Regions from separate parts of the Paenibacillus sp. YAF4_2 genome, predicted to be linked through region 2. Evidence: riboswitches for the same ligand, from Rfam matches in the RefSeq annotation. Region 2 holds a riboswitch; each other region holds the start of a gene.
The links. Region 2 has a riboswitch for cyclic di-AMP ahead of AB4Y93_RS08700 (TrkH family potassium uptake protein). Riboswitches for the same ligand answer to the same signal wherever they lie in the genome.

Region 1 (7,513 bases), on a different contig from region 2:
TTAGAATTAACAAGTTGGTGTATTTCTATTATAACCTATTTTTCTTATTTTGTCACAGGAGTAGGCATTTCAGATAAACAAATATGGCAAACAATTTTGCCTTTGAAGTAAGAAACGTTCTCTGCATTACCACAGAAGATACAAGCAGGCTCGTATTTCTTCAGCATAATACGCTCGCCGTCTACATAAATCTCGAGAGCATCTTTCTCCCCAATACCAAGCGTACGGCGCAATTCAATTGGAATAACAACACGACCTAATTCGTCGACTTTACGAACAATACCAGTAGATTTCATCATAATTTTGTTTCTCCTCTCAGGAAATTACATTTCGTCACTATTCGACATAGTTTTTCTTTTTATGGCTATTATAATACCAACGATTCCCATAATAGTCAACCACAAAAGTCCTTGATAGACCGCGGTTTATGGCAAGTTGACTCTATAGCAAGGTCATATTAATCTAACTATAGAATACATCAGCTTCGACAATTTGGAAACTAAATTACGACACTATTCGACATTCTATCATAGTTTTGTGTCGAAACCATGAACAAGGAGTTGAAGGGCGAATGAATCAGCAACTGACCGAAGAGAAAGTATTTAAGGATCCAGTTCATAAATGTATTTACGTTCAGGATCAGACGATATGGGATTTGATCAATACAAAAGAGTTTCAGAGGCTAAGAAGAATTCGCCAGCTTGGAACCTCTTATTTAACGTTTCATGGTGCCGAACACAGCCGTTTCTCCCATTCTCTTGGAGTCTATGAAATAACGAGAAAGATCATATCACAGTTTGAGCGCAATCATTATCCGGATTGGCCGCAGGAAGAAAGACTTCTGGCCCTATGCGCGGCCTTGCTGCATGACGTTGGTCATGGACCGTTCTCTCATTCGCTGGAGCAGGTGTTCGACACGCATCATGAGCAGTGGACCTGCGCGATCTTGCTTGAGGATACAGAAGTTAATCGCGTGCTTCGCCAAGTTGCTGATGATTTTCCAGAAAAAGTGGCTTCGGTTATTGGCAAGACATATCCGAATCCGATCGTCGTCAGTCTCATCTCCAGCCAAATGGATGCAGACCGTATGGACTATTTGCTGCGTGATGCTTATTTTACAGGTGTCCATTACGGGAACTTTGACCTGGAGCGGATATTGCGCGTACTGCGTCCTTTTCAAGGCAAAATGGTGGTAAAAGAAAGCGGCATGCATGCTATCGAGCATTATTTAATGTCCCGTTATCAAATGTATTGGCAAATTTATTTCCATCCGGTTACACGGAGCTCGGAAATCATATTGCGGCAAATAACTCGTCGGGCGAAGGAGCTGTACGACAACGGTTATTCCTTTGCATGGATGCCCGGACCAATTAACAAACTTCTGGATGGTACGATTACGGTAAAGGATTATCTGAAGCTGGATGAGGCTTATATGCAGACGATCTTCGCACAATGGGCGGAGGAAGGGGATTCTCTTCTTGCCGAGCTATGTGACCGATTCCTCAATCGTCGATTGTACAAATACATTACGCTTAATGATCCAGGAGACTCTTTATTAGAAGAAGCTGCTCAGCAGTTTATCTCGATTGGTCTTAATCCGGATTATCATATGGAAATTGATTTTCCATTTGACCAGCCATACGACATATATCGCCCTGATGCGAAAAAAGGCGGGAAAGAGGAGAAAGCGCCGATTCTGCTTTTAAATGAGGATAACAGCTTAAGCGAAATATCGGTGAAATCCGACATTGTTCATTCCATCAGTGGTCTGCACCAGGGACAATACCATATTTATTATCCGATCGAGCCACTCCTTGCTGCGGCTGATCAATTAAGCGCTAGAGTAAGGGAGCTTTTCAAAATTTAAGGTTTTATATAGAAGGAGATTACAGCTAAGATGATATCTTTATTCGACACACATACCCATTTGGACTCTTCGCAATTCGACAGCGACCGCACAGAAGTTATCGAGCGGGCACGGGCTGCCGGTGTCGATCTCATGATCAACATTGGCTTTAACCGAGAGACGATTCCGACCACAATCGAGCTTGCAGAAAAGTATGATTTTATCTACGCGGCGGTTGGCTGGCATCCAGTGGACAGCATCTACATGGAGCCGGGGGATTTGGAATGGATCGAGCAGCTTTGCTCACATCCAAAGGTCGTTGCGATCGGAGAAATTGGACTTGATTACCACTGGGATACGTCACCAAAGGACGTTCAGCAGCGTGTATTTCGGGAGCAAATCCGCCTCGCTCGGAAGCTGGGTAAGCCAATTGTTATTCATAATCGGGATGCTCATGAGGACATCGTTCGTATTTTGAGAGAAGAAAAAGCATCTGAGGTTGGAGGGGTCATGCATTGCTATTCCGGCAGCTGGGAAACGGCAAAATTATGCCTCGATATGAACTTCTATATCTCCTTCGGAGGGCCTGTCACTTTCAAAAATGCGAGGGTGCCAAAAGAGGTGCTTGCACAGGTTCCACTCGACCGTATATTAATCGAAACAGACTCTCCATATTTGGCTCCTCATCCGTTCAGAGGGAAGCGAAATGAGAGCTCATATGTGTCTTTAGTCGCAGACATGGCAGCGGAGATAACAGGAAAATCCAAGGAGGAAATTGCATTTATTACAAGCGCAAACGGTAAAAAATGTTTTGGTATTGTTTAAAAACGGACTAAAACCACTGAAATAAAGACTATAGCGGCGATAAAACTCTTTTTAATTGGCGGAATCGGCTTTATTTGCCTTCAGAATGCTAAAATTTCGTTAAAATCGTCTTTTAACGCGTCTTTACAATTGTGTGGTCAGGAAGGTATCATTTTTCTCAGAGCTTTAACTTTTGTATTGGATTTCCAGTTTACGCTTAATCTCCGAATCGGAGAGCGGGGGAACCAACGTCGGCAGATGCATGTTTAAAAAGCAAGTTAGCATCATGCGGCGCATTGAATTCTTCAGGGGTGAATTTTGCGGCGATTGCCATGAGCATTCGAACCGTGGATAGGGCAGCTCTCTCGCCCGAACCCGTCAGCTAACCTCGTAAGCGTCTATAGAGAGCGATCAACCTCGTGTATTTACCTTTTCCTGAATGTTTGACTACCCAGGAAGCCACGATCAGATCCTCTGTCGAAGGCTTCTTTTTATTTTCGATTTATGCGGAAATAATCTTTCGTAGGGGTAGATCCAGGAGGTAAGAGGACCGTAACACTGGAGCGTGCTCGTCACGCCAATATACTTAATAGTCACGTCAATGTATCATGCGTAACAGATTGGCGGCGGGGCTATGAAGGAGGACCGATTGAAGTGGGCATGAACCAAGTAATGGAGACCCATGGGAAGCGATCATCCAGCATGACTTTCGCAATGCGATGGAAGCATGAAAATTTGCGTTTAATTGTTCTGAGTGCAATTATCTCAATCGCTATGACTTTCATGTTTTTGGTGTTGTTGTACGGATCGGCTGATAAAAGCGTATCCGTAGTAGTGAATGGACAAGAGACTGTTGTGAAGACAAAACAATGGGTCCTGCAACGCCTACTGGATGAACAAGCTATTACGGTAGGGCCATATGATGAGGTGTCGTCACCTCTAAATGCGTCCATCAAAGACGGAGATCGCATTGAAATTAAACAAGCGGTTCCGGTTACTGTAAAAGCAGATGGCAAGACATCGACGGTGTACACGACAGAGAAAACAGTACAGGCGGCGATCGGGAAATTAAATATTCCTGTTCGCGATCAAGATAGGGTTACCCCATCTCTAGACACGGCCGTTTCGAAGGCGATGACAGTTACTGTTACTCGCGTCGATACCAAAGTGTCGGAAACAGAACGGACTTTGCCGTTCTCGATCGTGAAGAAACAAGATCCAACCCTTGATAAAGGGAAGGAGAAGCTGGTGCAATCCGGCAAGAATGGCCTCGTGATTGAACGCGTGGAGAAGAAGTATGAGAATGGTGTTCTTGTCTCCTCCAAGCTGGTCGACAAGGTTGTGCAGACACATACGGTCAGCCAGGTCGTAGCTATCGGCTCGAAGAAGGATGTACATACACTCTCAAGCAATGCGAGCACGGCCTCGTATTCGAAGAGCGGAGTCACCTTTAAAGCCAAGAAGATTCTGAAGAACGTGACGTTAACCGCTTATTCAGCCGGTGTAGCGTCTACGGGCAAAGATGAGAATCATCCAGGATACGGCATTACGGCTTCCGGTGCGAAAGTGATGGAAGGCCGGACGATCGCTGTTGATCCGGATGTGATTCCAATTGGCTGGTGGGTTTACATTGAAGGCATCGGCTTCCGCAGAGCAGAGGATACGGGCAGTGCAGTCAAAGGAAGTAAGATTGACGTTTATTTTGACAGTACCAGCTATGCTAACAAGTTTGGCCGAAAAAAAGGCTATACGGTGTACGTACTTGGACCCAACAAGCCTTCCGCAAGCTAATTGCTCCATGCTATTATTTCGATGATAAATATGCCATTATAAGAAGAGGCGCTGCCTCTTCTTTTTGTGTGTATAGGTGTGGAGCAGTTACATTCTTACTGACGCAGGAAGATGAGCGAAAGTTGCTGGAGAAAGGAATGTTCGCTTGTGATCAAGGAAATTATTGTGGTGGAAGGCAAAGATGATACAGTCGCTGTAAAGCGGGCTGTTGAAGCAGATACGATTGAGACAAACGGCTCTGCCATCGGTGAGGATGTGCTCAAGCGCATTGAACTGGCCATGGAACGCAGAGGCGTTATTATATTTACGGACCCTGATCATGCTGGTGAGAGAATTCGCAAAATCGTTGCTCGGCGGGTACCCGGCTGCAAGCATGCTTTTTTGCCACAGGAGAAGGCTATGTACAAGGGTGATATCGGTATTGAGAACGCCAGCCCTGAAGCCATTCGTCAGGCGATCTCCGAGCTTCGAACAGAGGAGCCTGCTGGTGTAGGCAATATTACGTGGGAAGACTTAATGGAATCGGGGCTTATTGTTCATCCGGATGCGGCGAATCGCCGTCTTCAGATGGGGAAGCTGCTTGGGATCGGGTATGCGAACGGCAAGCAGTTTTTCAAGCGTTGTACAAGCTTCCGAATCTCCCGAGAAGAGTTTGCAGAGGCATTGCGTACAATGGAACAGGGACAGGAGTGATCGGAGCATGAGTGGAAACGATATGAAGGCGATTGAAGTTGCAACGCCAAAGCGCACGAAAGAAATTATTGCGAAGTACGGGTTCCAATTCAAAAAAAGCTTGGGACAGAACTTTCTGATCGATCAAAATATTTTGCATAAGATTGTGAATGCCGCTGGACTGGACAAGACAAAGGGCGCTTTGGAGATTGGACCAGGTATCGGTGCGCTGACTCAGCATCTGGCTGCTGAAGCGGGTAAGGTAACGGCGATTGAGATCGACAACCGCCTCATTCCGATTCTGGGAGATATTCTGGCGGGCGAAGAGCATGTGCAGGTTGTGCATGGTGATGTGCTTAAGCTGGATCTTAAAAAGCTGTTCGAGGATCATTTCGCTGATGTGACCGGCGTCAGCGTGGTAGCGAATCTGCCGTATTACGTGACGACCCCGATTCTAATGAAGCTGCTGGAAGAGCGTCTGCCGCTTGAGAACATCGTCGTGATGATTCAGAAGGAAGTAGCTGAGCGGATGGCGGCTAAGCCAGGTGGCAAGGAATACGGCAGCTTAAGCGTAGCCGTGCAGTACTATTGCGAGCCGTCACTTGTGTGCATCGTGCCACACACGGTGTTTATTCCTCAGCCGAATGTAGACTCGGCTGTGATTAAGCTGGCGGTGCGCCAGAAGCCGCCAGTGGATGTTGAGGACGAGGCGCATTACTTCCGCATCGTCCAGGCGAGCTTCGCCCAGCGCCGCAAGACGCTTGCGAATAATCTTACGGCGTTCGTGGGCAAGGAACGCCGTGAAGAGATGACGCAGCTGCTGCACAGCTGCGATATTGACCCTGTTCGTCGAGGAGAGACTTTGTCCCTCGACGAATTCGCCCGCATCAGCCGCGCCTTCTTGGCGGCAGGCTGGCGGTAATTTACTCGGCCACGCGTTAGGCCGAGCCCTGTTTGAGTCGGCGGCGAGCCATATCGCCGCCGGCTTTTTATTTTGCCGCTCGCGGCCGCTGCTTTTCGCTCGCCACCTAACCTTCGTAAACTACCCATCACACCACCTAACCTGCGCTTAGTACGGAAAAACCGACTCAATGGCCAGCGAGTGACCCACCGTGGCACCAAACCAGCACTGTAGCACGGAAAAAGCGACTTAATCGCCGTAAACGTCCCACCGCTCCAATCAACCTGCGCTGTAGCACGGAAAAAGCGATTTAATTGCCTGCAAACGGCCCACAGCCTCACTCAATCTGCGCTGTAGTACGGAAAAAGCGACTTACTCGCCTGCGAACGATCATTGCCCCTCCCAACCGCCGATGTACTGCGGAATTCTCTCCTGTTGCCATCTTAGAGGAGCACAATAGTCTAGGCGTGGTGGCGCGCTGACTGGAGGAAGTTACACAATCGATGAAGTGCTAATGAAACTGCGGCTGAGTGCCTAGAAGTTTATTAGAGCACCGATGCAGCGCATCCGCGGTTTGTTCGCACGCACTGCTCTGTTGCTCTTAGAACATCCTTAGCGCCACTTAGAGGCACACAATTACTTCCGCGGCGAGTTAAACGGCGCGGGAATAATATTCTGCGCGGGTGCAGCCCACGAAAAGCACAATGGCGGGCACATGCATCGCCCGCCTCAATCGACGCCGTGCTAAGTGAGGCAGCACGGCACCACCCTGTCTCCCACAAGGAATGTGGGAGATAATTGGGTAGCGCAGGCTATCCGCAAGAGGGTAAGGGGGATCTCCCTTAAGGAGCGGAGCGTCCGCCTTTGCCCTTACTTTGCTACCTAAGAAACATACGTTCAAAGCAAAGTAAGGGCAACAGCGGCCGTAGGGAGATACCCCGTCCCTCAGCGCGGCAGCCGAAGCTCATCGCACTCCCACCATCCGCACAATTTTCTCCGCACATTCCGCCCCCTCCACCCATACGATAGACGAAGAGGTGATTTACCCATGAAGCAAGGGGACCTGGTCGTCCGCAAATCGTATGGCGGTGACGTGCTGTTCCGAGTTGAAGATATGCGATCCGATCAAGCATTAATTAAAGGCACGGACTACCGATTGCTTGCGGATGCGCCAATTCCCGACTTGTCGGTTGTCCGCGACCCTGAATCGACAAGTGCGCGGCAGCAAGTGCAGATTAAAGTAAACGACTCTCTCAAACGTATGCGGCAGGAAAAAGCGCATCTGACGGTGTTATCCAGTCAAGATCGTGCTGCTTCGCAGCAGCAAAACCAGTCTTATTTTGAATTGCCGGGCAAGGTTCTTCATTTGGATGGGGACGGCAACTACTTACGGAAGAGTATGCAGCTGTACCAGACGATGAAAGTGCCGGCACATGGTGTGCATGCTCATGAATCACAAATGGCACAGCTCTTGTACCGTTTGCTGCCGCAGGTAAAGC
Region 2 (7,513 bases):
GCTTCACAAATACTCGAGGCTTTAAATGAGAGCGACAAAGAAAAGGAAATGTAGGGCAACCTCATTTCTTTTTACAAGATTAGCAGAAAAGGAAATGTAGGGTGACCTGCATTTCCTTTTATTTACTTATTTTCCTTTGCCCCCGGATTTGCTGTTACCGCCTTTATCGCCAGCGGATTTACCACCTTCAGCTTTATCTGCTCCAGCTTTTTTGCCCCCGGATTTGCTGTTACCGCCTTTACCGCCAGCGGATTTACCACCTTCAGCTTTATCTGCTCCAGCTTTTTTGCCCCCGGATTTGCTGTTGCCGCCTTTACCACCAGCGGATTTACCACCTTCAGCTTTATCTGCTCCAGCTTTTTTGCCCCCGGATTTGCTGTTACCGCCTTTACCACCAGCGGATTTACTACCTTCAGCTTTATCTGCACCGGCTTTATTGCCATTAGATTTACCTTTTCCGCCGCCGGATTTACCACCTTCAGCTTTATCTGCTCCGGCTTTTTTGCCCTCGGATTTACTGTTACCGCCTTTACCGCCAGCGGATTTACTTCCCTCAGCTCTATCTGCACCGGCTTTGTTACCTCCGGATTTGCTTCCACCAGATTTGTTACCGCCTTTTCCGCCTCCAGCTTTCTTAGCTGCAGCTTTGTTAGCGCCTGCACTTCTACCACCAGGGCTTTGATTGCCGCCAGGGCTTTGGTTGCCGGGGCTTTGGTTGCCGGGGCTTTGGTTGCCAGGGCTTTGGTTGCCGGGGCTTTGGTTGCCGGGGCTTTGGTTGCCGGGGCTTTGGTTGCCAGGGCTTTGGTTGCCAGGGCTTTGGTTGCCAGGACTTTGGTTGCCACCAGGACTTTGGTTGCCACCAGGGCTTTGATTACCACCTGAGCTTTGGTTATTAGGCAATTCTATCACTCCTCATGAACGTAATAATAGAGTATATGAAGGTTGCTAGAGTTACTCTTGTACAGGAGTGGACAAACGGACGAAATAGTCTCATGACCATCTCATTACAGAGCGATGCTTGTAATTTTATTAAGTGGAACATACACAATATAAGGTGTTTTGTAGCTTACTGCAGAGAATGTAGCATTTCCGCTTTGAAAGCCTGCCCATTTCACCTTATCAAGATCTTTTCCATTATCCAGCGTCACACGTTGGATAACTTGTCCGAGCGACAGCTTGCGAAGAATACTGTGCGCATGTTCAGAGTTGCTATTTCCGCTTGATTTGTCTCCTTGGTTGCTTGGAATTGCAGAGTTATCAGAGCAGCCAGAAGATTTGTGTTTGTTACCGCTTGATTTCTTCTTACCTGATGATCTATGTTTGCCGCCGCTTGATTTTTTGCCATATTATTGTTGTCAATCCTATCACCTCCATAATGGTTTTAATAGAGTATATTAAGGTGAATTGAATTGCTCTTGGACAAACGTTACCCTTTCTATTAAATAGGCTTTTTGAACAGCAAAAAGGGATGTATCACAGGAGGATACATCCCTTTTTATCGGTTATAACTTTCTGAGGTCAGGCTCGTAAGTACCGACGGTTATGCCAGTACTTAATCGTCCAGGCAACAATGATCGGCAGAACTGCATAGATGATGGCTGCTGTAATATTAACAGCTCCGCCAACACCAATGAGATCGAAGCCCATGAGTAGACTGTCTAATATAGCATGAGTGAAAACGGCTGTAATAAATCCGTATTTGAGGAAGATCAAACAAAATACGGTTCCTAAAATAACGAGCTCTACGATCCGGGTATAAAACGGGAAAATCGGGTAGCCAACATGGCCAAGCGCCCACATGGTTGTAGGAATAAGGGTGGCAATAAAGGTGTTTTTGAACCACTTCTTAAATAAGGCAATCCCGAACAACCGGAATATGGCTTCTTCGGAAATCGCCGCACACCAGGCCATCATCGGCATCAGCCACAGCATATTCGTATTATAAGGCGATTGAGTAGCATCACTTGTCGCCCATGATCCTGCAAGAAACTCCATGGCAATCATAATAATGGCCTGACAACCCAATATGACAGCGGCAAAAAGATAGGATAGTCCAACGCTGCGCCATACATGTTCTCCATAACCCCGCTCGCGGAAGCCTGGCCATAACGGACGTTTTTGGGACCGCCACATACCGTCACCGGCAACAAGGGCGAAATAGACAGCTAGACCTACTGGAATGAGCAGGACGACAGTAATGATGATAGTTGCATTCATCTCTGAGTCTGAGCGGATTTGCTCGCCTAAGGATGCCATAATGCCGTCCAGCACGTTCAGATTGTTATAAATGTAGAACACGATGAACACAAGGCTGATAAAAACGCCTCGTTTAAATGTGGTGTGCCGGCGGTACAGAATCGCATAAATAATAGAAAGAACCAGTGAGATAAAGCACATGTACGCCAGACTGACGACGGATAAAATGCTGCCAATGTCTTTCTGACCATCTACATACGTTATGTAGCTTGCAGGAGCCTGGAAAGCTGGCTTATATCTTGTAATAACCGCTTTATCATCAATCAATCCTACACCGATAACTAGCTCGAGCGTTGCATCTCCAAGCTTATATCCTGTTGGATGAAGAACAACATCACCGTCATCGTTAATGTACAGGCTCTTTAGTTCTTCTGAACGGAAGCCTTTGGTAATGGCAAAAGCCTTCGCAGCTGTCTGCATCAGCTTTCCATTATCAGTTGGAGCGGCACCCAGCCAATGCCAACCTGTAACACTGCCGCTTGTCATATGAACGTATACAATAGCTTTGCTGCCATCTTCGAGATCAAGATTAACCTGAAAGGTATCCGTCGGGAACTTGGCGTCATACTTGTCCTCATACGTCTTAAGTAAGTCCTCTTTGGAAAAATAACCATTTGCCAAACTATCGGTCTGATAAATCGTATGGGACGAAACAGCAGCTTCATGAAATTGCTTTTTTACGAAGGCTTCTGCAGTCTGGGCTGCTTCACTTTTAGAAATGACCTTGGGGGTTGAACTGGAGAACAGCTGGTCGCCCGCAATTGGGCCAATCTGTGTAAAGATAAAAATAATTGCACCTGCAACAGCAGCCCACAGGAAACGTCTCCATTCATGGGGAGCGATGGAAGGGATCATACATTACCTCCATTTCGGATTCAAACGATGCTTATCTATTGTAACCATATCATTATTAGCCTGAATTATCCAATAGATGCGAAAGGAGAGGATGCTAACGGTAAGCTGTGAAATAAGGACTTGCAGCCAGCAAGTGACCATTTGCTCCATGTGATTGACCGTTTTTGGACGAATACCGCTCAATTATCGCCTAAGCCCATTTTGATCGCATCTGTCATTTGGGCGTATAATCGATAACGTCATATTAATTGAATAGCAACAGCCGAATTTCGTCATGAAAACGGGGGAACCATAACGCTGCCCGGAGCAATCCGTCAGCATGGGGTGAATTTTAAGCATTTCGCTTGAATAGGGCTGCCTTTCCAGGCCCGAATCCGTCAGCTAACCTCGTAGGCTGGGTGGAACAGGACTCATATCGCATTGGGGGTTCCCGTGCTTTTTTTTATGCCCAATTTTAGATATGTCCTATATGAAGGAGTGAAACATGACCCGTTATTTCAACATATTGAAATGGCCGCCGCCTCGAATTCTTGTTTTTGGCTTTGCCGCCATTATTGTGATAGGTGCTTTTCTGCTCACGATGCCGTTTGCCTCAAGTGACGGATCTAGACTACCTTTCATTGATGCACTGTTTACAGCAACCTCGGCGACATGTGTTACCGGCTTAGTAGTGGTAGATACAGGTACATACTTCTCTACCTTTGGGAAAGTGATTATACTTTCCTTGATCCAGGTCGGCGGACTTGGTTTTATGACGATGGCCACGCTTATTGCGCTTGCAATTCGCAAGCGGATATCGCTTAAGGAACGGTTGATCTTGCAGGAAGCGATGAATCAGACAAGCATGGAAGGCATTGTTAGATTAATCCGCAGGGTCATTATTTATTCTCTAACAATTGAGCTGGTCGGCGCCATTTTGTTCGCTATTCGCTTTGCCTTCGATATGCCGTTTGGCAAGGCCGTATGGTTTGGCTTTTTCCATGCCATTTCATTCTTTAATAATGCAGGCTTTGATATATTCGGCAACTTCCGCAGTTTGACGATGTATGCAAGTGATCCGCTCGTTAATTTGGTGTCGATGCTGCTTATTATTTTGGGCGGACTTGGTTTTGTTGTTATGGCAGATTTACTGGAGTACCGTAAAAACAAACGGCTCTCCCTTCATAGTAAAGTTGTTTTATCTATGACTGGAACCCTAATTGCTGTCGGCGCTATCGTCATCTTCATTTTTGAATTTTCGAATAGCAAGACGCTTGGTTCATTGGATTGGGGAGGCAAAATTCTGGCGTCCTTCTTCCAATCGGTTACGCCAAGAACAGCAGGGGCCAATACCGTAGACTATACGCAGCTGCGGCAGGCTACAGTTTTCTTCACCATTATTCTGATGTTTATCGGTGCATCTCCTGGCTCAACCGGAGGCGGGATTAAGACGACTACCTTCACGACGATGATTGGTGCGGTTATTGCTATGATCCGAGGCCGGGAAGATATTGTGTTGTTTCATTACCGGCTTGGTAAGGACCGGATTTTTAAGGCACTGACGATTACAATGCTGTCGCTCACGCTGGTCATCTTTGTTACGATGCTACTGTCGACAACAGAAGATCAGCAGTTTCTGAAAATTTTATTTGAGACAACATCAGCCTTTGGCACGGTCGGCTTGACGGTCGGCATTACACCGGAGCTGACGGATTTCGGCAAAATTGTTATTGCATTAACCATGTTCGCAGGCAGACTTGGGCCGCTTACGCTTGCGTATGCGCTTGGACCAAAATCAGAGAAAGAGCTGTACCGGTATCCGGAAGGCAAAATTACGATTGGATAGGGGAATAGAGAGAAAGAATGAAAAACAATCAGTTTGTGATCGTAGGGCTTGGGCGATTTGGCTCCAGTCTCGGAAGAGAGCTTATCAAATTAGGGTATGAGGTGCTCGGTATCGACCGGGATGAGGAAGCTGTCCAAGAAATGAGCAATGTGCTGACTTATACGGTGTCGGCCGATTGCACGGATGAGGAAACTTTACGATCATTAGGCGTTCGTAATTTTGACTGCGGGGTTGTCGCGATTGGCGATGATATTCAGGCGAGTATTCTGACGACTATCTTACTGAAGGATCTTGGCGTGAAGCGGGTTGTAGCGAAAGCGATGAGTGAGCTGCATGGCCGCGTGCTGGAGAAAATCGGAGTGGACCGGGTGGTTTATCCCGAGCGGGACATGGGTATCCGGGTTGCGCATCAGCTTGTAAGTCCGAATCTGCTCGATTATATCGAGCTGTCGAAGGAATATACGATAGCAGAGCTTTCGGTTCCGAATTGCCTAAATAATAAATCTCTAAATGATTTGAATCTGCGTGCCAGATTCGGCTGCAGCATCGTTGCGATTAATAAGCCTACCGGTATTATAATAGCTCCTACAGCGACGGATGTTGTAACGGAAAAAGACGTGATGGTTGTCATCGGGACAAACGAGCAGATTGAACAGTTTGAAGAAACGATTATCAGGTGATGATAAGGACAGTGGGCGCAGTTAGCGTTCTCTGTCCTTTTTTTAATTCCGGCTGTCGCTGGTCGCTGGGGATGGGATGGACGGGGATGGATGGGGCGGGATGGCTCAGGTGGGACGGGGTATCTCTTACGGCCGCTGTTGTCCTTCCTTTGCTCTGAATTGGTTTACATAGGTGTAGCAAAGGAAGGACAAAGGCGAACGCTCCGCTCCTTCAGAGATACCCCCTTACCCACCGAGCCCCGCACCCAACCATCCCCATCCCTCCATCCCCCATGCGCGGGAATGTAAAGAAGGATAGTGAAGCGCTAAAAAGCGCATTCACTGTCCTCCCCTGCGGGGAAGAGAGAAGGAAGAACAAGACTAGAGCAAAACCAGATCACTGACCCAACTCAGCAATCCACCTGCGGACAGCAGGATGGAGATCGGAAGGGTCGTTGTGGATCAGGCAAGTTGTTCGCTTGGTTTCTTCCAGCTCACGGATAGGGACGACAATGAGTTCGTTGTCGGCTAACAGCTGCTTACGCATATAAGATTGTGGGAGCAAGGTGGCTGCACGGCAAGTATGAAGAAGACGGACAATTGCTTCGAAGGAATCAATCTCCATTCGGACATCAGGCTGGAGATGGTATTTGGCGAATACTTCGTCTGTCAGCCTGCGGTACCATGTTCCTTTGGAGAACAGAATCATCGGCAGTCCGTTCAAATCTTCAATTGTAAGCTCCTGACTGGTAATGGAGACACTAGTTGGGATGACGAGCAGCAGATGATCATCAAATAGCGGAACGCAGTGGAGCTGGGAATCCTCAATCATCGAGGCGATGATCGCGATATCTGCTTTATTGTCTCGGACTAGGCTAACGATCTCATGCGTTTTGCCGGTTACCGCTTTAATGTCAAATTCCGGATGGCTAGCGTTTAGTGTCTTTATGAAATCGGGTAATGTAGTCTGAAGGGTTGTAAGACTGGCACCAATGGTAATGGAAGTCCGTCCTGCAGCCGTATATTCGGAAACGGAATCCATATAGCGGCGATGCAGTCTGCGCAGGTTCACCGCATATTCGTAGGTCAACTGACCAACTCGTGTCAGTTCAAGGCGCTTGCCAACACGCTCGAACAGCTTGGCCCCAATCTCCTCCTCCAGCTTGGCAATTTTGCGGGATAAGGCTGGCTGGGACAAATTTAGAAGGGCTGCTGCTTTATTCATGCTGGAATGTTCAACAATGGCAGCGAACATATTGAATTCTTCGATCATAATCGTCACTCCAGTCGGCTTATGCTAAATTGTTATAATAAATTATAATAAATATGCAATTCCATTATAAGTCCAAAAGGAGTAGGATTAAAGAGGTAGCTTTAGCGGAAAGTCTTCACAATTGACGTGGAGTGAATCTTTTCACACCTGGTGTCGACTTTTGTTGACGGACGTAAGTACCGGGGGTAAAATGTAGAATGGTTTGTCAACAGTAAAATGTGATGGAGTACTGGAAAGGAGAAGTATTAATGAACGGAAATTCGTACTACTGGCGTAAGCTGCACTCTCTTCTAGGGGTGATTCCGCTCGGTGGGTTTATCATCGTGCATGCGCTGGCCAATTTTCAGGCTTATGAACGGGGGCCAGATGGCTTCGTTAGAGCCGTTAACTTTATTAACGGACTGCCTGTTGTAACGCTGCTTGAGATTTTCGGTATTTACCTGCCGATCTTGTTCCACGGTATTTATGGCCTCTACATGGCTTATCAGTCGAACCTCAACTCGAGTCGTTTCCAATATGGCCGCAACTGGGCGTTCACGATGCAGCGTATTACGGGGGTAATTACCTTCATCTTTATTTTCTGGCATGTGTTCGAAACCCGTGTGCAAGTAGCACTGGGCAATGTGACACATGAAGAGCTTGGCT
Region 3 (7,513 bases), on a different contig from region 2:
GGCTGCATATCCCAATAAAATCCCCTGATCGATAACGATCAGGGGATTTTTCTCACTATTATTTAGGTGTAGCTGGGATTTGCTGAGCACTCGTGGCATCGACATATTTCCGGATAATCGATACTTCAACACGGCGGTTTTTGGCACGTCCAGCGGTTGTATCGTTGGATGCCACCGGCCGGTACTCGCCGTATCCAATAGCGCTAAACCGCTCAGGCTTCAACTTGTTATTCTTGAGAAGTACATCCATGAACCGGATCGCTCGTGAAGAGCTGAGATCCCAGTTGGACTTGAAAGATTGTGTCCGAATCGGCTGATTATCAGTATGGCCCGATACAATAATCTCATAGCCGATATAAGGCTCGAGCATCTTGGAGATGGCCGCTGCGAGCTCAATCGAATCCGATCTGAGGGCATCGCTGCCGGATGCAAACAACGCATTATCGCTGATGGTAATCATCAGCTGTGATTGATTCAGCTTTGTCTCCAGATCGGAGGAGAGGCCGTTTTTCTTAATATATTGATCGAGCTGCTTCTTCAGCTTCTCCAGATCTTCCTGCTCTTTCTTCATCAGCTCTTGAAGATTCGATTCGCTGTCATTTTCTTTACTGTCTGTATTGGTCTTCTTCGCGTCATCAATTTTCTGCTGGTTCTGCTCTCCCGACTTAATAATCGCCGGATTGTCTAGAACGCCGGCTCCCGAATTAAAGGCCGCGCTAAAGGCCTCGCTCATTTGCTCGAATTTTCTGGCGTCCGTGGAGCTGGCCGCATACAATACGATAAACAGCGCAAGGAGCAGTGTTAGCAAATCGGCATAGGGGATAAGCCATGACTCGTCAATATGCTCTTCGTGGTCTTCGTGCTTACGCTTTTTCACCAGCGCCAGCCTCCTTCTCCCTCATTGCCGCCCGTTCCGTTGGGGTGAGGAATACAGACAGCTTCTGATTGATCGCAATTGTCGATACGCCGGATTGGATAGACAGCAGACCTTCGACCATCATCAAACGAAGCTGAACTTCTTTCTTGGATAGACGCTTCAATTTGTTCGCAATCGGATGCCAGAGCACATAGCCGGTAAAGATACCAAGCAGAGTTGCAATAAAGGCACCTGCAATGGAATGGGCGAGAGTCTCCATGTCATCCATATGTCCAAGCGCACCAATCAGACCAACTACGGCACCTAGTACACCAAGTGTAGGCGCATACGTACCAGCTTGCGTGAAGATCAATGCGCCAGCTTTATGACGGTCCTCCGTTGCGGAAATATCTTCAAGCAGAACATCGCGGACAAAGTCCTGGTCATTGCCGTCAATAATCATGCGCATGCCATTACGGAGGAAAGTATCCTCAATATCGTCGACCTTTGCTTCCAATGCAAGAAGACCTTCACGGCGTGTAATGGATGCCCATTCCATAAAGTTCTCGATGAGCTGCTCTCGCGGCATCAGCTGTTGCTCTTTAATAACAATTTTGAATAATTTGCCTACCTTGGACAGCTCCGACATCGGGAAGGCAATCATAATAGCGGCTATGGTCCCGAGGACGATAATCATATAAGCGGCGGGATTCAACAGATTGCTTAGAGCGGCGCCTTTCAGCGTCATGCCGACCAGTACCGCAACAAGTCCTAATACTATACCGATAATTGTAGAATTCTTCATCATGCACCCCGTCCAGTACGTTTTCGACAAATCTCTAGTTCTTATATCGACAAGTTATCGTATGGAAATTAGACTTTCAGAAATGATTTAAGAGAGGAGGCGTTAATTTTCGTTAAAATGCGGTAAAATGAATGTATAGCAGATAAATTTGGTAAAGGTGGTTAACAGCAATGGGCGTTAGGCACGCAAGGGAATACGCAGATATATTGAAAGAGCTGACGGAAGCCGTCGGCGAAGTGGAAGGCAGCTATACTTTTTTTGAAATGGAAGAAGAAGAGTGGGCAGCACTTGGTGATGATGACCGTCACGAAGTGATGGAGGCGCTTGCGGACGATGTGTTCTTCGGTCTTGGCGAACAGCCGATGATCGAGGTTGGCAAAGGATCAATTACGTACCATCCGAAGCATCATGTCATTGAAGTGTCCCAAGGAGATAACGTGACGCGCATGATTCGTTTGACATAAAGGTAGTAAAGGGAGAGCGTGAGCGTGACGAACGACTGCTTATCAAATACGACGATACCGCAGACATTAGAGCTCGAGGGCGAGCAGCTGTCTGCCTTCTATCAGCCGATCATCGCGCTTGATACGAGAAAGGTAGTTGGCTATGAGGTGCTTGGAAGAGCCTGCAAGGATGATGCTGTCCGCAGCTTGGGTCCGTTCTTTTGTGATCCGACGGTTCCGTTAGAGGACCATATTGCAGTGGACCGCATTCTACGCGAGCAGGCCTTTCAGAAAATGGCGGCAACGGACCAGCCTCCAATGCTGTTTATTAATTTGAAGCCAAACTGGATGCATCACGGTATGCAATCCGGGGAGCTCTATACTCTCTCTCTGCTTGATAAATACCAGATCGATCCGAGCAGAGTGGTCATTGAGATCACAGAAGAAAGCTTTAATGGCGAGATGGAGGAATTGCGCGAGGTTATTGATATGTACCGTGCCAAGGGCTGTCTCATTGCAATTGATGATGTAGGCAGCGGCTTTAGCGGTATAGACCGGATTGCGCTCATTCAACCGAATATCCTGAAAATCGACATGCATATGCTGAAACGGAGTGCGCACCACGACGGTTATCTTGGTACATTGCGCTCCTTCTCGGCGCTCGCTGATCAGCTTGGCGCATCGCTGCTTGCGGAAGGTGTCGAGACTCGACAGGACCTCTCGAGAGCTATGCATGCAGGAGTCCGGTATGTGCAGGGCTTTTTGTTCGCGAAAGCAGAGCCGGATTTCGAGCAGCCGTTTCGGTTTTCTTCTTTATTAGAAGAAGAGCTGGAGGCACATCGGCAGCTGCAGCTCTATTCTGAGAATTATTGGCGGTATTTGTCGGACAGGCTGGCTGGCAAGGTTGACCGGATTGGTCATCTGGAGGAGCTGGAAGAAGTAGATAACGAATGGATCGCCAGACTTCTGCAGGAACTGGAAAGCAACTGTATCCGTGTCTACTTGTGCCGAGATGACGGCATTCAAATTTCATCCAACTATTCAAGAAGGCCAGTGGATGGAAGCTGGCGGCGGGAGGATGAATATTGCGGAGCGAACTGGAGCTGGCGCCCGTATTTTGTTCCCAATGTAGTACAGCTTAGCGAGAAAAGCCGTTCGATGGTATCACGAGCCTATACCGACCTCGATTCGAGAGCATGGATCAGAACCGTATCGGTATTGGCTAAACCCGGCATTATTTTATTCGTGGATATGAAAGATCCTGAGCCTGACTATTATCGCTTTTAGGGATATTAAGGGGAGGACTGGTACACCATACAATGGAACTCTGCTGGTCCTTCCGGCGTCTGTCTTACATAGGTATCGTCAACAAAGAAACCTGCTCGTTCATAGGTTCTAATCGCTCGAGCATTCCAGGTCAGTACCTCAAGATCGATACTGTTCTTGGGAGCTCTATGAATGGCTTCACGGGTAATCAACCGGGTGAAGTCCGTTCCTATCCCCCTGCCGCATAGGGCAGGATGCAAACCAAGCCCGAGGCGTGTCACGCCAACAATCGGGAAAAATTGTGCAAAACCAATCAGCTCCTGTCCGCGATTCATGACAGCCACATATTGCATGTGCCGCAGGACAGGATCGCCGAATTCGATTCCGTCCTGCTGCATAATGTCCCAAGAAGGCCAGTGGTATAGGTCATACGGCGAATCATATTGCCATTCACAGATTTGTTTGGCATGCTTCATTTCCATTGGCTGGATAGTCATATCCGTCAGGGATAGTTTATAATAAGGCTCATCGGAAAAATTAGTCATTTGTATACCCTCAACATGAATCAATAAGTTTTTTTCCATTATAACATTCACTTATCGACTTCATTCGGATTTGGCTGAAGGATATCTAAGGAGAACTTTTACGATGCGCAAATTAATAGCACTTGGCTGTTTGTCTTATCTCGTAATTGGATTGGCACATGTCGTGGGCGGCTCGGTCATGGAGCAAATGCTCGATAAGTACGACTTGTCCTATGATGACGGCGGGCAATGGATGATGAATCAGTTTCTTGGTTTTTTGGTGGGTGTCTTGCTCTCTCCATTTATTACATCAAAGGTTGGTAAAAGAGGGGGAGTGCTCCTCTCATTAGGCCTTCTGACACTTGGTGAAGCAGCCTACAGTCTGACTCCTGATTCCTGGGGGCTGATGCTGTTTATCGCCTTGTTCGCAGGCTTTGGGTTTGGGATGACAGAATCCGTTATCGGAGCAATGGTCATTGAATTGGCTGAAGAGAATGGGAAGGCTAATGCGATGACCAAACTAGAAACGTTCTTTGGCATAGGGGCCTTCTTAATGCCGACTATGGCAAGTATATTGATCAAATATGATATTTGGCAGGTATCCTTCCCAATCCTATCTGCTCTTGCCGGCATAACCTTTATCTTGTGGATGACGCTATCATTTGGATCGATAGATGACAAGATTGGTTATCATGGCAGAGCGAAAAAGGAACATGTGGAGCGGGAAGCTGGTGCAGCGCCTACAAAAGGATGGTTTGGGTATAATAGAGCAGCTATTCCCTTCTTGCTGCTGTCAGCGTTATTCTTCGTCATCTATGTGGGGGTGGAGATGAGTTTTTCCAACTATCTGCCGTCAATTATGATTGATCGGTCCGGTATGACGGAAGCGAGTGCTCCTTCCACGTTAAGTCTGTTCTGGGGCACGATGATTCTCGGCCGGCTATTCGCCGGACGTCTGGCGGATCGTTTCGGCTACTTCCGATATCTGTTTGTCGCCATTGCAGGAGCATGTATCATCATTCTTGCGATGGGAGCGGTCGGTCAGTTAAGTGGCATGCTAGTCCTTGTCGGATTAAGCGGATTGTTCTTCTCCGGTGTATTCGGCATTGCACTCGTATTTGCAAACGGTCTTATTCCAGGGATGACAGAGCGGACGACGAGTCTGCTTGTCGCTTGCGGCGGGATAGGCGGAGCGATCTTCCCGAAATTAACGGGATGGATGATGGACAGCTATGGTGCAGACCGTACGGTCTGGATTCTCGGAGCGTTTATTATTGCGATGTTTATCGTCTTGCTTGCAATGCTGGCCTTAGGCCGGCGGCAGGAAGCTGGAGCGTCCTAACGTCTTAATCATGATAGCAACAAACAATAAAGCCGCATGCGGTTTGTCCAGTTGGACAAGCAGCGTGCGGCTTTATTGCAGAAATCTTGCCAGCCGCCTCAATCCAGGGAAGCGACTGCTTGATTCTATTGTTCGTCGGCATATTTGGTGAAAGTAGTAGGGTCCATGACACGTCGAGCAGTCACATACCGATTTACATAATAGGAGTCGCTAAGATTGCTGATTGTAACGCCCTTGCTGGACGAAGCATGAGCAAACTGGCCATCTCCTACATAAATGCCGACATGAGATACACCACGACCGTTCGTGTTAAAGAACACGAGATCTCCGGCGATCAGATCACTCTTGGCGATCTTTTTACCTGTTTGTGCTTGCGAAGCGGATGTACGAGGAAGATCGACGCCCATTTTGTCGAAAACATACGAAGAAAAACCAGAGCAGTCGAATCCTTTCGATGATGTTCCGCCCGCAACGTACGGCGTGCCAATTAAATCACTGACAATGCCGTCCATTTTGGAGTCTGCGAAAACGCTTCCGGCTTGGAAAGCCAGCATTAGCGCAAGCCCAAGAATAAGTGCTGTAACCTTTTTCAAAGCGGTGAAACTCCTTCCAATGCCGACGAGGTTAGCTGTGGGGTTCGGTTGAAGGATCCCTATGACTTCTCAGGCGCCGATCTTAATAATCGGACGTCGAAGTCAATTCACCCAGAGGTGGTTCCCCCGTTTCCAGTACAAGGAATTTGGCAGTGTAAATTATGTACTTGGTAACTATTCGGTAATTTCCGCTTATCTCCTCCCCAATCCGTCAAATTCTAATAATTCTCATGGAACCTTTTGGCTAATCTATGCGGAAAAACTTATATCCTGCGGTTGGCTGCATCTTTATAGGGCGCACAGACTAGCAGATTAGCACTATTCCGATTTACTAACTCTTTACTATGTGTTTTTTCTAGCTAATATGTTGATTTATTTGGAGAATGCAAGACAAGCCTTCCCGGAAAAACGCGAAAAACCCGCGCTACGACTAGGTCGCAGGGCGGGTGGCTTCTATAATTATGAGAAAATTTTAAACTTCCTTTGATCTCAAAATGTCGTATTGGGAGGCTAGAGTCCATACTTTCATCAAGGTACGGACAAGATGGTAGCCCTGATGGACAATCAGGGCGATGAATCCGGCCCATACGAGAGAAAAGCTTGTGACAAACAATCCAATCCCTGAGCCGATAGCCCACATTAAGAGTGATAAGCCAGCGAAAGGCAGCAGATGCTTAATCGCAATACCAAGCGATTGGAATATGCTTCCACCTTTCTCGCTTGTAGCGCCAAACTGCATGGCGAGGAAGAGGAGATGGAGCAGGATACCCCAAATCAGCCAGCCTCCCGCAGCGGGCAGCAGCTGCTGGAGGAGATCTCCGATCGACCGGCTGTGAAGCAATGCATCCAGTCCCCGCGGTGCCAGCCACCATGCGGGTGCAAGGGCGAGCAGCGTCTCGATCCAGTAGAGCAGCGTCACAGGCTTCCACGCTTTGCGAATGCCCTGCAGGAACTGCGTACCTTCGGTCTCTGTGGCATGCTGCAGAGAATAGAGCAGTCCTGCGTTAAATAAAGGGGAGAGCAGCATCCTTGCTGCAAATAGTCCGCCAAGCAGCCATAAGTAAGGGGTCAGCACATCCGTCTTCATGATCTGGAATTGAGCTTCACTCATAAATAGCTGGATCGCTGAATTCGCAGGGGAGTGATCCGGAAATCGCCGCAGCAGCGGCGATACGACTGAATCGATAAACCGATATAGGAAGAATCCCCACAGCAGCTGGTACAGAAACAGCAGAATTACGATATAGAAGTGCTTGATCGCGAGCCGCCAGCCTTGCATCATATGATTTTTCATTGCAAACCTCCTTAAAAGAATTGCGAAGCAATTCTTACTTCGAAAGCATGGACTTAAAGAATTGCGAAGCAATTCTTACTTCGAAAGCATTGACTTAAAGAATTGCGAAGCAATTCTTACCTCGTAAGCATAGGCTTACCAGCCCAGTAATCCGAGCAGTCCTTGGATAACGTTAGAGGCGCCAAGACTCCAGCGCGTACGTGTAACTTCCGACAAATCCGCCTTCATGTAATCGTTTATATGTTTGTTGTCGAGTACGTTGGTATGCTGCGGATCAATTGCCACCCAATCAAGCGGGGAGCTGTGGACCACTTTATATTGAATCTGCGAGTCTTCTGGATCCCAAGTTTTGGGGATGGTGGTACCGTCCTTGAATTTCAGAACAACCGG
Region 4 (7,513 bases), on a different contig from region 2:
GCTGCGCGAGCTGACTCGAAAATACGGTGTGACCTTTATCGTGAATGATTATATCGACATTGCGCTGGAAGTAGACGCAGACGGTGTTCATCTCGGACAGGATGATGTATCGCTTGTAGAAGCAAGACGTCGTGTCGGCAATAAAATCATCGGAATTTCCACGCATGCGATTGAGGAAGCACTGCTTGCAGAGGAGCAAGGCGCCGACTATATCGGGGTTGGTCCAGTATTCCTAACGAAGACGAAGGTGGACGTTGTTGATCCGGTGACGGTTGCTTATGTGAAGCAGGTGACGGAGCGGGTTACCATCCCATATGTCGCCATTGGCGGTATTAAGCTCAGCAACGTGGATGAAGTTATTGCAGCCGGAGCTACCCGTATTTGCGCGGTCAGTGAGATCGTCGGAAGCTCTGATGTCGCAGGTACCTGCCAGGCCTTCCTCCGCAAGCTGGAAGGAGCGGGTCAATCTCATGCAGCTGATCATTAATGGCGAAGCCAAGGAACTGGACGCATGTACGATTCAGGATGTTGTTGTCCATTTTGGCTTAGAAGGGCGGCCGCTCGTCGTGGAAGCGGACGGTGAGATTATTACAAAGGAACAATGGCCGGACATCGAGGTTCGACCACTGATGAAGATCGAGCTGGTTCATTTTGTTGGGGGAGGCTGAGCAGATGAAGAAGGATGTATGGCATATTGGAGGACATGAGCTGACCTCGCGGTTTTTTATCGGGACGGGATTATTCCCAAGCCCCTATGTGCAAAAGGAAGCAATCCGGGAGTCCGGGGCAGAAGTTTTAACCTTCGCTATTCGCAGGATTAACCTGGCATCAACGGAGGATGATTCAATCCTGCAGCACGTGGAAGGTGAATCGTTCCAATACCTGCCGAACACGTCGGGAGCCAGCACAGCAGAGGAAGCGGTGCGGATCGCAAGACTAGCTCGTGCTTCAGGGCTTAGTGATTGGATTAAGGTAGAGATCAGCGCGAATGAGCGCACGCTGCTGCCGGATCCGCTCGAGACGCTAAAGGCAACGGAAATTCTCGTAAAAGAAGGCTTTACAGTGCTCCCTTATACGTCTGATGATCCGATTCTATGTAAAAGGCTGGAGGAAGCCGGAGCAGCAGCCGTTATGCCTGGCGCCGCACCTATCGGTACAGGGCTTGGGATCCTGAACCCGTATAATATCGGCCTTATTGTAGAAGAAGCGAAGGTGCCGATTATCGTGGATGCGGGTCTTGGATCGGTCAGCGATGTCGCGCAGGCGATGGAGCTTGGCGTCTCTGGTGTATTGATGAATACGCCGGTAGCGAAGGCGAAGGACCCTGTTGGCATGGCACGGGCGATGAGACTTGCCATTGAAGCAGGCCGTCTGTCGTATTTGTCGGGACGGATATCGAAGAAACGTTATGCCTCTGCAAGCAGCGGGCATGAACAGTATATTGTGAAATAGTCCTATCATCGTGGATTAATAAATAGAAAGCTGGTTTAACCATGGGAGAAACAATTGTCATTATGGGCGGAGGCGTTGTTGGTCTCTCCTGCGCTTTTGAATTGCAGAAGCGGGGTCATCAAGTGACTGTACTGGAGATTGGCCGCTGCGGCGGGCAAGCCTCCGGTGCTGCTGCCGGGATGCTGGCGCCTTACTCGGAAAATGTAGAAGGGCCGGATGACTTTTTTCATCTTTGCAAGGAAAGCTTGCGGTTGTATCCGGCTTGGCGGGATGAGGTTCGCCGCATATCCGGCAGAACCTTTGAATACACCGAATCGGGCAGCCTTTATATTGCCTATCATGAAGCCGATCGCCTTGCTCTGGAGGGGCGGCGGCTCTGGCAGAACGAGTATGGTTCAAGCGGTATTGTGTTAGAGGGAGAAGCGATGTTCCGTCAGGAGCCGATGTTGTCCCGCGAAGTGAAGGCCGCTCTTTATACACCAGAGGAGAGCCACGTGTATGCACCGGATTATGTTCTGGCGCTTGAACAAGCATGCCGATTAATCGGCGTTCAGATCTTTGAGCAGCTGGGTAAGGTGACTGTTGCCGAATGGCGTAACGACATCGTTGTTACCTCACAGTATGGCCAAAGCTTTACTGGCGATCGGCTTGTTGTCTGCAACGGCGCGTGGGCACAGGAACTGGAAGAGGCATTTGATATCCGCATTCCGGTATACCCGATCCGTGGACAGATATGCGCGTACGAGGCGAAAGTGAAGCCGGTACAGCATATGGTGTTCTGCAATCAGGGATACCTGGTTGCCAAGGAGAACGGCACGCTTGTCTGCGGTGCATCCGAGGATGTAGCGGGGTTTGATACCAGCGTTACGGAGCGCGGGATCGAGCGGCTGCGCAAATGGAATAAGCAGGCGTTCCCGTTCCTGGCGGAGCAGGAGCCATTCCATCGCTGGGCAGGCCTTCGCCCTTCCACGCAGGATGGTTTCCCGCTGCTGGGGCCTTTGCAGCAATCTGCCGGTCGTGTCGTCATGGCGGCTGGTCATTATCGCAATGGTATTCTGCTTAGCCCAGTAACGGCGCAGGTCGTTGCCGATTATATCGATGGCGGCAGTCCATTATCGGCGTTTGCGCCTGAACGGTTCTCTCATTAATACAATAGAAAGGGGGTTAGATTTAAGATGTCGGAGTACATAAACGGGCAAGTGGCAAGAGCTTTGACGATTGCTGGCTCAGACAGCGGCGGAGGAGCCGGTATTCAGGCAGATTTGAAAACGTTCCAGGAGCTAGGCGTCTACGGCATGTCTGCCCTGACTGCAGTAACTGCGCAAAATACGCTTGGTGTTCAAGGCGTATTCCCGCTGACGAAGGAAGCAGTAACAGCACAAATTCATTCCGTGGGCAGCGATATTGGTGTTGATGCGCTGAAGACAGGAATGTTGTTCAGTGCGGAGATCATTGAGGCGGTTGCAGAGGCGATTGTTTTCTTCGGCTGGACGAAGGTAGTGATTGATCCTGTGATGATTGCCAAAGGAGGAGCTTCACTGCTTCAAGCGGATGCGATCCGGGCGCTCACCCGCAAGCTGCTCCCGCTTACGATGATTATTACGCCTAACATTCCAGAAGCCGAGTATCTAACTGGGATGGGAATCCGCAATAAAGCCGATAAGGTAGAAGCAGCCAAGAAGCTTGTTGATTTTGGCGCCAAGTATGTCCTTATCAAGGGCGGGCATGAAGCAGGAGCAGAAGCGGTTGATTTGTTGTTCGACGGCAGCAGCTTCAGCGAGTTGTCGGGCAAGCGAATCGAGACAGCGCGTACGCATGGCACCGGCTGTACGTATTCGGCGGCTCTGACAGCAGGCCTCGCGGAGGGACTTGGAATAGAGGAAGCTGTACATCAAGCAAAAGCCTACATTCAAGCGGCCATCGAGGATAGCATCGCAATCGGCAGCGGACATGGCCCGACCAACCACTGGGCTTACCGCCGCAGAGGACTTGTCCCTCAATAGCATGTCTTGTCCTAATTCCGCTCTCTTGATCATACATATGAGAAAGAGGAGCGTGAATAATGTGGAAGACAAGACGGTTAAGCGATATTACCGATTGAAGCAGAAGCAGAAAGAGATTGAGCAGGAATTATCTGAGCTGCGCGGTGAAATTGTGAAGCATTGTACCGAGCAGGAGCTCTCCGAACTGGAGATTGGTAGTTATAAAATAAGGATTGTCGCACAGGAGCGTAAGGAATTCGACGAGACGAAGCTGTTCGCAGCACTTCCGGATCCGGAAGTATGGCGGCTGCTCTCGAAGCCTGACTCCTCGAAAATCGCCGGTCTGATTAAGCTGAATGTGATTTCAGAAGATACAATCAAAGATACGTATTCCGTAAAGCACTTATCTCTTCTTCAGGTGGATAAGAAGTGAGTGAACGTAGCAGGGAATCCCGTCCGTGAAATTTGGGCGGGATTTTTATTTACTTAATTATTGACAATATTAAGAATTGTGAGATAATTACAATAAGCTTAGTTCTCGGTACGCCGAGAAGCGGGGAAACCAATCTTTTGGGGCGAATCAGCCAGACTTTGGCTGTAGGGAACCATCTATCCCGAGTCCGTCAGCTAACCTCGTCAGCTTGAGATGGGTCTTTTGCGAATAACATTGCGAATTATTAGACCCTTTAACAGGGTCTTTTTCTGTTTAGAGGCCCACATGCACACAGAGCATGCCCATGCTCTGTGCTGCTGGGGTCTTTTTTTATTTTTCTGGGGGTGGGATGGACTTCCCGGCAAGTAGGTGAGAAAGTCAACAAACCTTTTGGAGGGATGACGAATGGTACAACCAATGGCTGATAAAGGAAGAGCGGCAGGGCTGTCAGAGGCGGAGAGAGAGCGGCTTAAGAAGCATTTTCGCGTCAATGATTACTACTTAAACCTGATTGACTGGGATGATCCGAAGGATCCGATCCGCAAGCACTTGATTGCAACGGCTGGGGAAGCTCACGGAGAGACTTTGGAGGATGCTAGTGGCTGTAAGCATGTCTACCATTCGATGGCGTTGCTCTCCGTCTCCCATGCTGCAGAAGGACTTGCCTATATTGCAGAACATACTGAAATCCATAAAGTTGTACTGACTGGTGGTGACAGCCTCTTATTAGCAACCGCTAAGCTGCGCCGAATTATCGAGCAACTGCGGGAATTGGATCATGTTGGCACAATCCGGCTGGACTCTAGAATCCCGATCTTTAATCCGATGCGGATCTATGAGGACTCCGAGCTGTTAGATATGCTTCACAAGTTCTCAAGTCCAGAGAAACGGATTTATATCATGACCTCCATTAATCATCCGCGCGAAATAACGGCAGAAGCGAAGAAAGCCTTTAATGCGCTGCATCAGGCAGGAGCTGTAGTCGTCAATCAAACCCCTATTGTAAAAGGCGTCAATAATGACCCGCTTGTACTTGGCAAGCTGATCGATCAATTGTCCAGAGCGGGGGTAACGCCGTATTCCTTTATCGTTAACCGTCCCCATACCGCAGCATACGCTGAATCCGTATTGTCTCTGAAGAGTATTTATTCCATTGTAGAGCAAGCAAAAGTACTGACCGCAGAGCTTGGTCAGCGCATCAGATTGTTAATGGCGCATACCTTTGGCAAGATTGAGCTTCTAGATATTGAAGCCGGCAAAGCCTATGTAAAATATCATCATTATAAAGAAGATGGCAATGGGCGTTTCATGATGCTCGACTGTCCGCCTGAAGCCGCTTGGATTGATGATTTGACCGATCATGATGACCATACGGTATATATATCGCAGGAACAACTTCCTAAAGTGAATAAAGGATGTTCTTGAATTGAAGTAGAAGTAGTTAGGGATAGTAACTCACATCCCGGGAGGCTTCTATTCAATGAGAGAATACGGTCAAGAACTAGTTAATGCTTTGCAGGCTCAGCAGGAAGAAGTAAGCTTGAACGGAACACCGGTTATTGTAAAAGGTAATCCGGAAGAGACAAGAGCAGGTTACTTGGATCCGTATGAGCTTAAACTGATCAGGCAGTGGATTGATGCCAGCCAGCAACAGGCCCCCCCTGCCACGCCGCCTACTCCGGAACAGCAGCTTCAGCTCATTCGAGATGCAATGGGTTTTCCGAATCGGAACTTGAATACGGTCGAGATTTACACGGGCTATGAACGGATACAGCTTGGCGATAATGAGGTTGGCCTTTGGCGGTATTATCCGCGTAAGTCGATGCGTAAGCCGAACAAACCTTGTCTCATTTATATTCACGGGGGCGGATGGATTGGCGGAACGGTATTTGCGGTAGAGAATCCATGCCGGCTGATCGCGGAACTGGCGGATGCCGTTGTCTTTAATATTGATTATTCGCTGGCTCCGGAGCATAAATTCCCGAATGGGTTTAATGATTGCTTTAACGCTGTTCAATATATTTACGAGCATGCGGAGGAGTATGGCATAGACCGGAACCGGATCGCGGTTGGCGGCGATAGTGCTGGTGGTAACTTAACTGCAGCAGCAGCGCTCAAAGACCGGGATCTAGGTACTCGTATGATTGCCCAGCAGGTGTTGATCTATCCATGTGTCACCTTCATTAATGATGTGAAAGGCTATCGCTGGGAGCTGTCGCAGTTCGAGATGGCGGAGGAGCAAAGGGCAATGATTGATCCGATGCTTGGTATCGGACGCCCTACGGAGGCTGATCCTGAAGGGAAAAAAGCATGGGAGCTTTATCTGCCAACCGAGGAGGACGTCCGTAATCCGTATGTCAGTCCGCTTCTAGGGGACAGTAAGGGATTGCCGCGCACGCTTTGCATTGGAGCAGAGTTTGATGGTTTGCGAATTCAGTCGGAAGTTTACAGCAAGCAGCTTGCTGAAGCGGGTGTTCCGGTTAAGACAATTCGTTACAAAGGCTGCACCCATGCATTTATCGATCGTTTAGGCTTTGTACCGCAAGCCGAGGATCTGTGTATCGAGATTGCCGAAGCTTTAAAAGCATTATAATAGAAGAGACACGGCTTTAAGCCGTAAGTGAGCCCGCTCTTTAATTATGGAGAGCGGGCTTAATTGTGTGGAAATATGAAAATTACGAATTATAGCATACGAACCACAAAGCAACAAGTAAGAAAATACTCATCAAAGCCTCATTTTATTCTCAGAAAGTGGATATACCTCATGAAACGCCTAGTTTTCAGCATTCTTAACGCTTTCATTTACCGCTCGCTTCCAATTTTTGCGGGTACTAACCAACTTTGAGCCTCTTTATAATTAGCCCTATCAACAAAGATAGGGAGTGAACAGCAAATGAAATTTATGACAAAAATCGCGATGCTCTTGGTGGCTATCGCATTACCAGTAACAGCGCTGCTGCATACGACGGCGGATGCCGCTTCGTCTGCAGATGCTAAGAGAGCGAAGATCGTCCAAACTGCAATGAAATTGAAAGGTCATGTCAACTACGTACACTGGCAAGACCGTCAAGAGAAAAAAGCCCCTTACGCGACAGACTGCTCCGGCTTCACTGCACTTGTATATAAACTTGCAAATGTTGGCGTTACTCTTGTCAACCGTGATGATGATGATCAAGCTAAAGTAGGTACAAAAGTAGGTTACGGCAACTTCAAAAAAGGCGACCTGTTGTTCTTCTGGAACAGCGGTTCGAAAAACCATAGCGACGTAGGCCATGTCGGTATCTACATCGGCAACGGTAAAATGATTCACAACGCAAGCCCTTCGGCTGACGTTATTATCTCGGATGTTAACTCCAGCTACTATAAAACACGTTTCATCGTGGGAAGACGCGTAATTAAATAGTTTGATTAAATAGCCTCACTACGCATTCGTATGTTCTTCCGACCGCTGTTGTTCGGGGATTCCATGATTGAAGCAGTATAGGAGGGAATCCCCGAACAAAGGCGGACGCTAACGCTTCTACAGAATCATACGAATCGCTCCGTTTGGGTTTTAATCTATATTTAATTACAAATAGGGTATGCAAATATGGCCGTACGGGATATCCGTACGGCCATTTTTTATATGATTTCCGCGCTGACGGAG

Region 1: it holds a riboswitch for cyclic di-AMP, as region 2 does, so the genes downstream of both, AB4Y93_RS27285 (ubiquitin-like domain-containing protein) here and AB4Y93_RS08700 (TrkH family potassium uptake protein) in region 2, are expected to answer to the same signal.
Region 3: it holds a riboswitch for cyclic di-AMP, as region 2 does, so the genes downstream of both, AB4Y93_RS27940 (C40 family peptidase) here and AB4Y93_RS08700 (TrkH family potassium uptake protein) in region 2, are expected to answer to the same signal.
Region 4: it holds a riboswitch for cyclic di-AMP, as region 2 does, so the genes downstream of both, AB4Y93_RS12000 (KamA family radical SAM protein) here and AB4Y93_RS08700 (TrkH family potassium uptake protein) in region 2, are expected to answer to the same signal.

What each region holds. Positions count from the first base shown of each region.
Region 1 covers NZ_JBFRCT010000016.1:60,410-67,922, reverse strand. Annotated here, with positions in the region: gene AB4Y93_RS27300 (AbrB/MazE/SpoVT family DNA-binding domain-containing protein) at 45-299, opposite strand; gene AB4Y93_RS27295 (HD domain-containing protein) at 572-1,867, shown strand; gene AB4Y93_RS27290 (TatD family hydrolase) at 1,898-2,671, shown strand; cyclic di-AMP (ydaO/yuaA leader) riboswitch at 2,855-3,063, shown strand; gene AB4Y93_RS27285 (ubiquitin-like domain-containing protein) at 3,305-4,441, shown strand; gene rnmV (ribonuclease M5) at 4,589-5,134, shown strand; gene rsmA (16S rRNA (adenine(1518)-N(6)/adenine(1519)-N(6))-dimethyltransferase RsmA) at 5,142-6,035, shown strand; gene yabG (sporulation peptidase YabG) at 7,063-7,513, shown strand, end outside.
Region 2 covers NZ_JBFRCT010000003.1:242,167-249,679, forward strand. Annotated here, with positions in the region: gene uvrC (excinuclease ABC subunit UvrC) at 1-54, shown strand, start outside; gene AB4Y93_RS08690 (hypothetical protein) at 123-860, opposite strand; gene AB4Y93_RS08695 (CPBP family intramembrane glutamic endopeptidase) at 1,519-3,111, opposite strand; cyclic di-AMP (ydaO/yuaA leader) riboswitch at 3,362-3,522, shown strand; gene AB4Y93_RS08700 (TrkH family potassium uptake protein) at 3,596-4,936, shown strand; gene AB4Y93_RS08705 (potassium channel family protein) at 4,954-5,616, shown strand; gene AB4Y93_RS08710 (LysR family transcriptional regulator) at 5,993-6,868, opposite strand; gene AB4Y93_RS08715 (succinate dehydrogenase cytochrome b558 subunit) at 7,117-7,513, shown strand, end outside.
Region 3 covers NZ_JBFRCT010000018.1:31,597-39,109, reverse strand. Annotated here, with positions in the region: gene rluF (23S rRNA pseudouridine(2604) synthase RluF) at 1-1, shown strand, start outside; gene motB (flagellar motor protein MotB) at 59-880, opposite strand; gene motA (flagellar motor stator protein MotA) at 864-1,661, opposite strand; gene AB4Y93_RS27960 (hypothetical protein) at 1,832-2,125, shown strand; gene AB4Y93_RS27955 (EAL domain-containing protein) at 2,150-3,391, shown strand; gene AB4Y93_RS27950 (GNAT family N-acetyltransferase) at 3,397-3,915, opposite strand; gene AB4Y93_RS27945 (MFS transporter) at 4,019-5,236, shown strand; gene AB4Y93_RS27940 (C40 family peptidase) at 5,362-5,829, opposite strand; cyclic di-AMP (ydaO/yuaA leader) riboswitch at 5,835-5,991, opposite strand; gene AB4Y93_RS27935 (hypothetical protein) at 6,302-7,123, opposite strand; gene AB4Y93_RS27930 (M1 family metallopeptidase) at 7,259-7,513, opposite strand, start outside.
Region 4 covers NZ_JBFRCT010000004.1:341,016-348,528, reverse strand. Annotated here, with positions in the region: gene thiE (thiamine phosphate synthase) at 1-487, shown strand, start outside; gene thiS (sulfur carrier protein ThiS) at 471-668, shown strand; gene AB4Y93_RS12020 (thiazole synthase) at 673-1,452, shown strand; gene thiO (glycine oxidase ThiO) at 1,494-2,600, shown strand; gene thiD (bifunctional hydroxymethylpyrimidine kinase/phosphomethylpyrimidine kinase) at 2,628-3,455, shown strand; gene AB4Y93_RS12005 (hypothetical protein) at 3,517-3,867, shown strand; cyclic di-AMP (ydaO/yuaA leader) riboswitch at 3,953-4,089, shown strand; gene AB4Y93_RS12000 (KamA family radical SAM protein) at 4,273-5,292, shown strand; gene AB4Y93_RS11995 (alpha/beta hydrolase) at 5,348-6,460, shown strand; gene AB4Y93_RS11990 (C40 family peptidase) at 6,761-7,270, shown strand; gene AB4Y93_RS11985 (CapA family protein) at 7,489-7,513, opposite strand, start outside.